Regions from separate parts of the Oceanobacillus sp. FSL K6-0118 genome, predicted to be linked through region 2. Evidence: predicted binding sites of a transcription regulator. Region 2 holds the regulator's gene; each other region holds the start of a gene.

Region 1 (3,761 bases), on a different contig from region 2:
TAAACTTGGATAAGGCATATAAAGCATTCTTCAAGGGGAATGCCAAATTCCCGAAATTCAAAAGTAAACGACACAGGCAAAGCTACACAACAAATGTTGTAAACGGTAATATTCAGTTATTGGATAGCCATATCAAATTACCTAAACTAAAAATGGTCAAAATCAAGCAACATAGAAAGATACCATCCGAATACAAAATCAAATCTTGTACCCTATCTATGACCTCATCAGGAAAATACTATATTTCTATTCTTACAGAGTACGAGAAGGAGATAGAAAGCAAAGAAATTGAAAAAGTAGTCGGGTTAGATTTTGCGATGGATGGGTTGTTTGTCGATAGCGAGGGTGAGAAAGCCAATTATCCTAAGTTTTATCGACAAATGCTTGATAAATTAGCAATGGAACAACGTAAACTTTCGCGCAAAAAGAAAGGCTCTTCTAATTGGAATAAACAACGTATTCAAGTAGCTAAAATCGGGGAGAAGGTCGCCAATCAACGGAAGAACTTTCTTCATCATAAGTCGAAAGAATTAGTAACTAACTATGATGCTGTTGTGATTGAAGATTTAGACATGAAGGGGATGTCACAAGCACTAAAGTTTGGTAAAAGTGTCGCTGATAATGGGTGGGGGATGTTTACTTCTTTCTTACACTACAAATTAAAAGAACAAGGGAAACGACTTGTCAAAATAGATAAATGGTTTCCCTCTACAAAAACCTGCTCGAAATGTGGGGCAGTAAAAGAAATCAAATTATCAGAACGCACTTATCAATGTGCATGTGGACTAAACCTTGATAGGGATTACAATTCAGCACTCAATATCAAAAAAGAAGGCATTCGATTGTTAGAAAGTGCCTGATAAAAAATAAACTCTTGGAACAAGAGGGTTAGCTTGGTCAAATTCGTCAGCTACCAAAAGTGGCGATTACCCAAGAAGCCCCCACTTCAAGCAACCCGTAAGAGTGGTAAGTGGGGGTAGTTCACTTACATTACATTGATATATATTTTGTTGCTACCTCTAATTTCCTTAATTAGGGGTTTTAATATGGCTAGAAACCTTGCTGAGTAACAACCAATCCATATTCAGACAAACGTTTGATTTGTGATGAATACATAGAATAAGAACAGCAACGAAAAGATTCGTCTAATTTTGATATGTTATGAAATACCCGAGAAAGGCGAAAAGCCACTAACCTTATCGGCTAGGGCTATTCCGTAACAACATCTAAAATATCCATTAATCCTATTTTCGTATAATCATCTAACTGTATATATTTATCGGCGAGATCAATCTTTTTTATTTTGCCTTTAATCACTTTGTAATCATAATCGGAATAATATTTAATTTGAACGGGTAAATGATGATGAATAGCGAGTTGCAGTTTCATGTTTATTTCTTCTAATTCTTGCTCGTCTAACATTGGCTTAGCTTTCCTTTCCTTGTCTTTCCACATCTTATTTAGCATCTGAATATGCTCTGGTAGCATCATAGCTGTCCATTTAATCGATCCACGATCATTTACTTCTGACATAATAAAACCACCTACCCTTAGAACGTTTGTTCCTATTATAACACAAAAATATTATCATATGAAACATATGTTTTAGAAGGGACTTGGTGGAAGATGCAGAAAAGTGTATGGGGCCATATGGAATGGTGGAAAAAATGTAAATAGGCTCTTGCAAATAAGGTATCTGGATAATTGATACCCAAAGAGTAGCCATTTAAAAAGCCTACTCTTTAGGATGAGTTTAATGTTATGAATTAATTAGATTTTAATACCAAGCCGTCGAAATTAGGGGTTTCTTTAAGGAATTCTAAATCAAAAGAGGATTGACCAAACTCTTTCAGCACTTCCTCATCAATTTCAGTTGTATACGTCATGCGGTCCATTGCTTTTGCTACGATTTCTTTGTCCATTTCCTGTTTCGTTAAATCCTTAATCGCTTTAATTGCAATATCTTGCGTTACCTCTCGGTTGTTATGAATAAAGTCTACAGCTTTTTGTTGTGCGTTCACTAGGCCTTGAACCAATTCTTTATTTTCTTCTATTAGGTTACCTGAAGCCACTAAAACGACGTTCGGAAGGTTTTCTCCATATGCAATTTCTTCTGTACTTACAACTACATTCGCACCGTTTTCAATTAAAATAGTTGCCCATGGTTCTGGAACCGCCGCTAAGTCTACTTGACCTGTTTCAAACATTCCTTGATATGTTGCTGGATTACCAGTAACATGTTTTAAGGAACCACCAATACGTGCAGATGCTAAATCATCCATGCTTTTTTCCATTAAGAAGGTTTCAAACTGAACATCATGTGTACAGCCAATTCCTGGTGTGATGAATGTTTTTCCTTTCATGTCCTCTAAGTTTTCGATTCCGCTTTGTTCACTGGCAACAACCACTGTACCACCAGTTGACGCACCACCGATGATTTTGACATTGGCTCCATTTGAATAGTTGTTTAAAACCGGCCCTGGTCCAACTAACCCAGCGTCAATTTCACCAGATTTTAATGCAGTCATAAAGGTTCCACCATCAGGAAATGTACGATATTCAATTTCAACATTTTCTCCCAACGCTTCTTCATAGTATCCTTTTTCACGTGCAATCATTGCTGGTGCGTGATCAATATTGGGGAAATAGCCAATAACAACTTTTTCCTTTCCTTCTTTTCCACTGGAAGTTTCATTCCCCCCACCACATGCTGCTAATACTCCTATGATGAGCACGAATATAGTCATTAATAACCATTTTTTCATCCTTCTTCCTCCTCGTGTATTATGCTGCTTCTTTTTGTTCAAGTCCCCATTTCACCAAGACTCTTTTTTCTATCCGTTGAAAAATAAGAATATCAACGGTTACCCCAATAACACCAATAACGAACATGATTGCAATCACCATATCCATCCGTCCAAAGTCAGATGCATATTTCAAGGTATAACCGAGTCCTGGCCCTGTACTTAGTAACTCTCCTGCCATTAAGGCGCGCCATGCAAAAGCCCATGCCAAACGGGTTCCTGTGACAGCATATGGAACCGCTGCTGGTAACATAACGCGGATGAACAAATCAATTCCAGTAGATCCCATGGTTTGGGCTGCTTTAATGTAAAGCGGTTGAACATTTTTAATCCCTGTCCGCATATTAATTGTCATAACAATAGCGGCTCCTAGTACGATAATGAAAATGACTGATTTTTCATTGAGCCCAAACCACATGATCGCTAGTGGAAGCCAAACAATACTAGGAATACTTTGTAGTGCCAGTATCAGTGATCCCAACGTTTCATCTGCGGTTCTCACATTGGCTAGGAATACGCCTAATAAAACACCAATAATAAGAGCAATGGATAAACCAATGATTAGTCGAGTAAAACTAGCTCCTAAGTCCTCTAATAAGGAACCGTCAGCTAAACTTTCCTGAAGGCTTAACAGCACATCTACCGGTGATGGCAAAATGACAGCTGGAATATGAAAGATTCTAATTGCTAACTCCCAGAGTCCGCCTAAAGCCGCAAAAAAGAGGATTCGTTTAATAGCTAACTGCATCGTATAACGCCTCTTCTACGACATTATCTATCTCATTCTTTAGTAATTTCGAAATCAATTCCTCGTAATGAGCGATTTCCTGTATATGTTGTTCTCGTGGTCGTTCCATATTTATGGGAATCTCTTTTAAAACTCTACCGGGGTTTGTGCCTAATACAATAATTCGATCTGATAATTTAATAGCCTCTTGGATACTATGTGTAACAAAA
Region 2 (3,761 bases):
AATTAGAAAAAGCGCTAGATAATAAAATGATGTTTGATGGTTCATCTATTGAAGGCTTTGTACGTATTGAAGAATCGGATATGTATTTATACCCTGATTTAGATTCGTTTGTAGTTTTTCCGTGGACTTCTGAAAAAGGTAAAGTAGCACGTTTTATTTGTGATATTTACAAACCAGATGGAACACCATTTGAAGGGGATCCAAGATACAACCTTAAGCGCAATCTTAAGAAAATGGAAGAACTTGGTTTTGATGCTTTTAATATCGGTGCAGAGCCAGAATTTTTCCTATTCAAATTAGATGAAAAAGGGAATCCATCACTAGAATTAAATGACCAAGCAGGTTACTTTGATTTGGCTCCCACGGACTTAGGGGAAAACTGTCGCCGTGACATCGTTCTTGAATTAGAAGAAATGGGATTTGAAATTGAGGCTTCTCACCATGAGGGTGCACCAGGACAACATGAAATTGATTTTAAATATTCTGATGCTGTGAAACATGCGGATGATATACAAACTTTTAAATTAGTAGTTAAAACAATTGCTAGAAAACATAATTTGCATGCAACATTTATGCCTAAACCACTTTTCGGAGTAAATGGATCTGGAATGCACATTAATATGTCTTTATTTAAAAAAGGTGAAAATGTTTTTTATGACACAAAAGGGGATTTGGAGTTGAGTGAAACAGCATACCATTTCATGGCGGGTATTATTCAACATGCTACAGCCTTTACTGCGATTACAAACCCAACGATCAATTCCTATAAACGTTTGGTTCCTGGTTATGAGGCGCCATCTTATGTGGCATGGTCTGCATCAAATAGAAGCCCGTTATTACGTGTTCCGAATTCAAGAGGATTAAGTACGCGTCTTGAAGTCCGCAGTGTAGATCCTTCTGCAAATCCATATATGGCATTGTCCGTATTATTAGCTGCTGGACTATCAGGTATTGAAAATAAATTAACTCCTCCTACAGCAGTTGATAGAAATATTTATGTTATGTCGAAAGAAGAACGTGAAGAAGAAGGAATACTAGACTTACCAGTAACACTAAAAGGTGCATTAGATCTCTTGCAAAAAGATGAAGTAATTGTCGAGTCTCTAGGTGATCATTTATTTGAACACTTTGTTGAAGCGAAAGAGATTGAATGGGATATGTTCAGACTCCAAGTTCATCCTTGGGAAAGAGAACAGTATATGACTATATACTAATAGATAAAAAAAGAGAATCCGCGGATTCTCTTTTTTTGTCTTAATGTACATGTCGATACAGGCCGATAACCTTACCCAGTATACTTACATTTTTGTATAGTAGAGGTTCCATTGTTGCATTTTCTGGTTGTAAACGAATGTGATCTTTTTCTCTAAAAAATCGTTTTACGGTTGCTTCATTTTCCTCCGTCATTGCGACGACAATATCGCCATTATTAGCATTATTTTGTTGTTTAACAATAACCATATCCTTGTCTAAAATACCAGCCTCTATCATACTTTCTCCATCAATAATAAGGACAAATAAATTATCATCAGGACTTGCTGTTGAAGCTGGAATTGGAATATATTCTTCTATATTTTCAATTGCTGTAATTGGTACACCCGCTGTGACTTTCCCTATGACGGGTGCATAACGAGCTTCATCTTTTGGAATATTACTATCTTCTGATTGAGCTAAAATTTCAATTGCCCTAGGTTTAGTAGGATCTCTTCTAATATAACCCTTGCTTTCTAATCTTTCTAAATGGCCATGAACGGTAGAACTTGACGCAAGCCCTACCGCTAAAGCTATTTCCCGAACGGAAGGTGGATAACCTTTTTTAGTTACTTCATCTTTTATAAAATCAAGAATCATTTGTTGTCTATTAGAAAGTTTTGTCATCTATTACTCACCTCGCACATAATATTTTAATAATGATAGTTTACCATTATTAACTAATTTAAGCAAACACTCGTTCGAACAAATAGTTGACAAGACCGTATGTTCGTGTGATAATAGATCTAACAAACGAACAAAGGTTCTGTTATTAGGTAGGAGGACAATTTATGTTTGGGAAGATAACGAAAACGGATCTTTTTTATTTAATTTCATTTGGTTTAACGTTAGGATTTATATATATTTCTATTATAATTAGTGTATAGGTAGGTAGTGGTCAATGAAAGCTATTATATATTGTCGTGTTAGTACAGATAAAATGACACAAGAAACGTCGCTAAGTCGTCAAAAAGATGAATTACTTAAATTAGCAGGTAGATATCAAATGGAAGTTATCGATTGTATAGAGGAAAAGGCTAGTGGATATGAAATAAACAGAGATGGAATTTTTGCGATGTTAGAATTTTTTTCTGAAGAGAAAGCAGATTGTTTATTGATACAGGATGAGACTAGACTAGGAAGAGGAAATACGAAGATTGCATTATTCCATCAACTACATAAGTTAAAAATACCTATTTACACTGCCATTCATGACGGAGAATTAGAATTGTCAGAATCGGATTCTATGGTTTTACAAATAGTGGGTATTGTAGAGGAGTATCAAAGAAAGATTCATAATGCTAAGATAAAAAGAGGAATGAAAAGGGCAATCGAAAAAGGGTACAATCCCTCTAAAAATCTATCAAATCAACATAAAGCAATTGGTAGAGAAAGATTAGAGTTTCCGATTGAAGAAGTAGTTAGATTAAGACAAAATAATTTAACCTTTGAGGAAATTACAAAAACACTTAATGGGATGGGTTTTCATGTATCCAAAGCAACTGTTCATAGAAGATATCAAGAGTACCAAAATACTTGAATATGTTCATATGGAATAGTAAGATTTATGGCAAGAACTTACTTAAAAGTGCGAGTTCAATAAGGTTCTTGTCTTTATTTAAATAGAAAGGAAAACATTTTATATGCTTTCAAAAGAAAAATTAAATCGTATCAATGAATTAGCTAGGAAATCAAAGAGTACAGGACTGACTGAGGAAGAGGCAAAAGAGCAGAAAGAACTTCGTGAAGATTATTTAAAAAACGTCAGAAGCTCTTTTAAAAATCATATGAAATCAATGACGGTAATCGATCCTAAAGGAAACGATGTAACTCCGAAGAAAGTTAGAGAGCTGCAAGAGAGAAATAGAAAACATTAATCATTCGATAGAGGGAATTAGAAAGAATAATTTGTTTGAGAAATAAACTAACTTCACTTGTGACATACTAACATAGAATATGTTGGAGACATTTTCATTAGTGAAAGGAGTTAAATATTTTGTCAAACGTGGAAAAATTATCAATTAACACGATTCGTACATTATCTATCGATGCAATAGAAAAAGCTAATTCCGGACACCCTGGGTTACCTATGGGAGCAGCTCCAATGGCATATACGCTATGGACAGATTTTATGAACCATAATCCAAAGAACTCAAAATGGTTTAATCGTGATCGTTTTGTATTATCGGCGGGTCATGGTTCTATGCTTTTATATAGCCTACTTCATTTATCTGGATATGATGTTTCTATGGAAGATCTCAAGCAATTTCGTCAATGGGGTTCAAAAACACCTGGGCATCCCGAAGTTCATCATACTGATGGAGTAGAGGCAACAACAGGGCCTTTAGGACAAGGAATTGCAATGTCTGTAGGGATGGCAATGGCAGAAGCGCATTTAGCTAGTAAGTTTAATAAGCAGGACATAGCTATTGTGGACCACTATACTTATGCACTTATTAGTGATGGGGATTTAATGGAAGGCATCTCCCATGAAGCTGCTTCATTAGCTG
Region 3 (3,761 bases), 270 kb from region 2:
AATTGATTTTGCTATAAAAAATCTTAGAAACTGGATGGAGCCAAAAAAGGTATCGAGCCCTATTACCCATAAAGGTTCTTCAAGCTATATCATGAATCAACCTTATGGAGTTGCATTAATTATTTCACCTTGGAATTATCCTTTGCAATTGGCTTTGGCTCCAGCAATAGGCGCCATTGCAGCTGGAAACTGTGTCATTATAAAACCTTCAGAATTGGCTGCAGAGACCTCCTCTTTAATTGCGACTATGGTAGAAGAGTACTTTGATAGTTCATTTTTCACTGTTATCGAAGGGGGAAAAGAAGAAGTTGAAGAATTATTAAAACATCGATTGGATTATATCTTCTTCACAGGAAGTTCTAAAGTTGGAAGAATCATAATGAAAGCAGCAAGTGAACATCTAACGCCAATTACACTTGAATTAGGTGGGAAAAGTCCTGCAATTGTAGATGAAGATGCAAATGTAGTTTTAGCAGCAAAAAGAATTGTTTGGGGGAAATTTACGAATGCTGGTCAAACTTGTGTTGCACCTGACTATGTCTATGTACATGAGAAAGTAAAATTTAAATTTTTAAAAGCTGCCAAAAGATACATCCGTGCTTTTTATAGTAAAAGTAATGAATACACTAAAATCATTAACGAGAAAAACTTTGATCGCTTAGTTTCATTCTTAACAAATGGAGATATCATTCATGGTGGAAATTATGATAGAGATGCACTCATGATAGAACCAACTATTTTAGATAAAATCACATGGAACGATCCTGTCATGCAAGAGGAAATATTTGGTCCTATTTTACCTGTATTAACTTTTTCAAATTTAGATGATCCTTTATACCAAATTAAAACAAAAGAAAGTCCTTTGGCATTATATTATTTCGGTGAAGACAATCAAACACAACAACAGGTGATTGAATATGTTCCGTTTGGCGGTGGTTCGATTAATGATACACTCTATCATCTAGCGAACCCGCATCTACCATTTGGCGGTGTAGGAACTAGTGGAATGGGCACTTATCACGGTAAATACAGCTTTGAAACGTTCTCCCACCAAAAAAGTATACTAAAACAAACAACTAAATTTGATTTACCATTCCGTTATCCAAAAGGAAAGATATCTAATTCTGTTGTAAAAAAATTAACACATTAAAAGCATAAAAAACTAAGGTAATAGCAATGGATATGCCAAATACTTAATTGCACTTGATTTTAGAGGTTGGGACATAACGAAATGTTTAACTCAAAAAGACGAACAATCCCACAGAATTTCGGATTTTCTTTTTATAAAACATATTTGTCCCAACCCCACTCTAATGTTAACTTTTTCAATTATTTTTTATAGTCGTCTAGAAAGTCTTTCTGAAAACTTGTTCGTGGCTGTTGCTGATCAACCTCCTTGAAGTTATCATTTAAACTTTTAAAAACATTTTCTCCGTATTTTTCTGTTAATTGATGAATGGTAGACATGAGCTTTTCTTTATTTGCTTCATTTTCATATGTAAATAAGTCTAATTGCTTACCTATATTACGTTTATTTTCTACATCTTGCACGGTAATTCCAATAAGTCGTATCGGCTCCTGATTCCAATGTTCTTCCAATAACTCATTAGCTAAGAATAAAATATCAAATTTTGAATCGATATAATTTTGTAATTTCTTACTCCTAGTTATCGTTTTGCGATCGTGGTAGCGAATCATGAGTTGAACGGTTTTCCCAGCTGCATTCTTTCTCTTCATTCTCTTTTCTACGTTATCTGCCAGATCATTCATCAATTTGTTTATTTCTTTTATATCCGTAGTGTCATGTGGTAATGTTTGTGAATTACCTATACTTTTGAAATCATATATTGCATCCGGGTCAACTGGCCTTGGATCGATACCATTTGCTCTATTTTTTAACCTTTCCCCGTTTATACCGAAAAATTGTTTTAACTCATATGTGTCTTTTTTTGCTAAATCACCAATCGTTTTAATTCCTATCGATTGCAATTTTTCTGCAGTTTTTTCACCAACACCATACATCTCTTGAACAGGTAAAGGCCATAATGTTTTATCTAATTCTCTTTTCCTTAATACTGTAATCCCTAAAGGTTTTTTCATATCGGAAGCCATTTTTGCAAGAAATTTATTTGGTGCAATTCCAATACTAGATGGTAAGTCAAGCTCTTTTAAAATTCTTTGTTGTAAATTTTGTGCTAATTCTAATGGCGTTCCTTTCCATGTCGTATTTGTAACATCCATATATCCTTCATCAATGGAAACAGGTTGCACATATGGAGTAATATCAGAAAGTATTTTAAATAATTCTTTGGATGCATTTCGATATCTATCAAAATTTGGTTTCATGACAATTAGTTCAGGACAAAGTTTTTTCGCCTGCCATACATTCATCGTCGTTTTTACTCCTTTTGCCCTTGCTTCATAGCTACTCGTTACGATAATCCCTTTTCTTTCCTCTGGGTTTCCCGCAATAGCAAGTGGCTTCCCTTTTAATTTCGGGTTAAAAGCCATTTCCACAGATGCATAAAAGCAGTTCATATCGATATGAAATATTATTCTTCTTTTACTCTGTTTCGGAATTGACATAGTTATAACATCCTTATCTTCTTGTTCCCTTTTATCCACCTAAACGGGCAGTACGACTCAGATCTAAAAGCTTCGTGAGAACAAAGAAGGTAGGTGGGAGTCTGGCTGCCCATAAAGGTCCGATAAGTGCGACTAACCATCAGTGGGGATGAAGGTATCCTGCCCACTGATGGAAGTCTTCTTTATTATAACATAACCCAAAATGTTAAATGGTTCGTTAACAATGGTGGATTAACCCAAATATATGTTTACTAAAAAAGAAGCTTCGAAAGATTAATCTTTCGAAACTTCTTTTATAATAGCTACTACGAATTCCGTGATTTTCACCAAGTTTTCTACAGCAATACGTTCGTTGGTTGTATGAATTTCTTCATATCCAACAGCAAGGTTTACTGTGGGGATTCCGAAACCAGAAATGATATTCGCATCACTACCTCCACCACTTGTGAGTAATCGACTATGACGACCAATTGTTTTAGCAGCATTTCTTGCAACTTCTACTACTTCATCGCCTGCTCCTTGGCTAAATCCAGGATACATGACTTGAATTTCTACATCTGCTGAACCGCCATATTGTTCTGCCGTTTTCTCAAACACTTCTTTCATCTTAGCAACTTGTTTCTCCATTTTTTCTGGTTTTAACGATCTAGCTTCTGCTAAGATTTCTACATGATCCACAACAATATTCGTTTGTTTTCCACCTTCAAATCTTCCAATATTAGCAGTAGTTTCCTCATCAATACGTCCTAGTGGCATTTTGGAAATCGCTTTTGCAGCGAGAGTTATAGCGGAAATGCCTTTTTCTGGTTCTACTCCTGCATGAGCGGTTTTCCCTTTAATTATCGTATAAATTTTTGCTTGTGTGGGAGCAGCTACTATAATGTCACCAATATCTCCATTACTATCTAAAGCATAACCGAATTTAGCTTTAATTAAGTTTTTGTCGATAGCCTTCGCTCCTACTAATCCTGATTCCTCGCCGACTGTAATAATAAACTGGATATCCCCATGTGAAACATTATTTTCCTTTAGGAGCTTAATGGATTCTATGATTGCAGCTAATCCGGCTTTATCATCTGCACCTAGTATGGTGGTGCCATCTGAAACAATATATCCATCTTTAATGGATGGCTTTATGTTCGCACCTGGTACAACCGTATCCATATGAGAAGTGA

The links. Region 2 encodes LexA, which represses DNA repair genes until DNA is damaged. Its sites were predicted from a motif close to CGAACATATGTTCG; they were not measured.
Region 1: MHI02_RS16775 (YolD-like family protein) is a predicted target of LexA. The motif match lies at 1,553-1,566, and genes of this name have one in related genera.
Region 3: MHI02_RS11745 (DNA polymerase IV) is a predicted target of LexA. The motif match lies at 2,824-2,837, and genes of this name have one in related genera.

What each region holds. Positions count from the first base shown of each region.
Region 1 is NZ_JBBOVR010000002.1:21,205-24,965, reverse strand. It holds gene MHI02_RS16780 (transposase) at 1-860, shown strand, start outside; gene MHI02_RS16775 (YolD-like family protein) at 1,210-1,533, opposite strand; gene MHI02_RS16770 (ABC transporter substrate-binding protein) at 1,767-2,765, opposite strand; gene MHI02_RS16765 (ABC transporter permease) at 2,785-3,552, opposite strand; gene MHI02_RS16760 (ABC transporter ATP-binding protein) at 3,536-3,761, opposite strand, start outside.
Region 2 is NZ_JBBOVR010000001.1:2,013,004-2,016,764, forward strand. It holds gene glnA (type I glutamate--ammonia ligase) at 1-1,214, shown strand, start outside; gene lexA (transcriptional repressor LexA) at 1,255-1,878, opposite strand; gene MHI02_RS10380 (YneB family resolvase-like protein) at 2,153-2,791, shown strand; gene MHI02_RS10385 (DUF896 domain-containing protein) at 2,895-3,128, shown strand; gene tkt (transketolase) at 3,245-3,761, shown strand, end outside.
Region 3 is NZ_JBBOVR010000001.1:2,282,205-2,285,965, forward strand. It holds gene MHI02_RS11740 (aldehyde dehydrogenase) at 1-1,150, shown strand, start outside; gene MHI02_RS11745 (DNA polymerase IV) at 1,330-2,586, opposite strand; gene MHI02_RS11750 (M20/M25/M40 family metallo-hydrolase) at 2,860-3,761, opposite strand, start outside.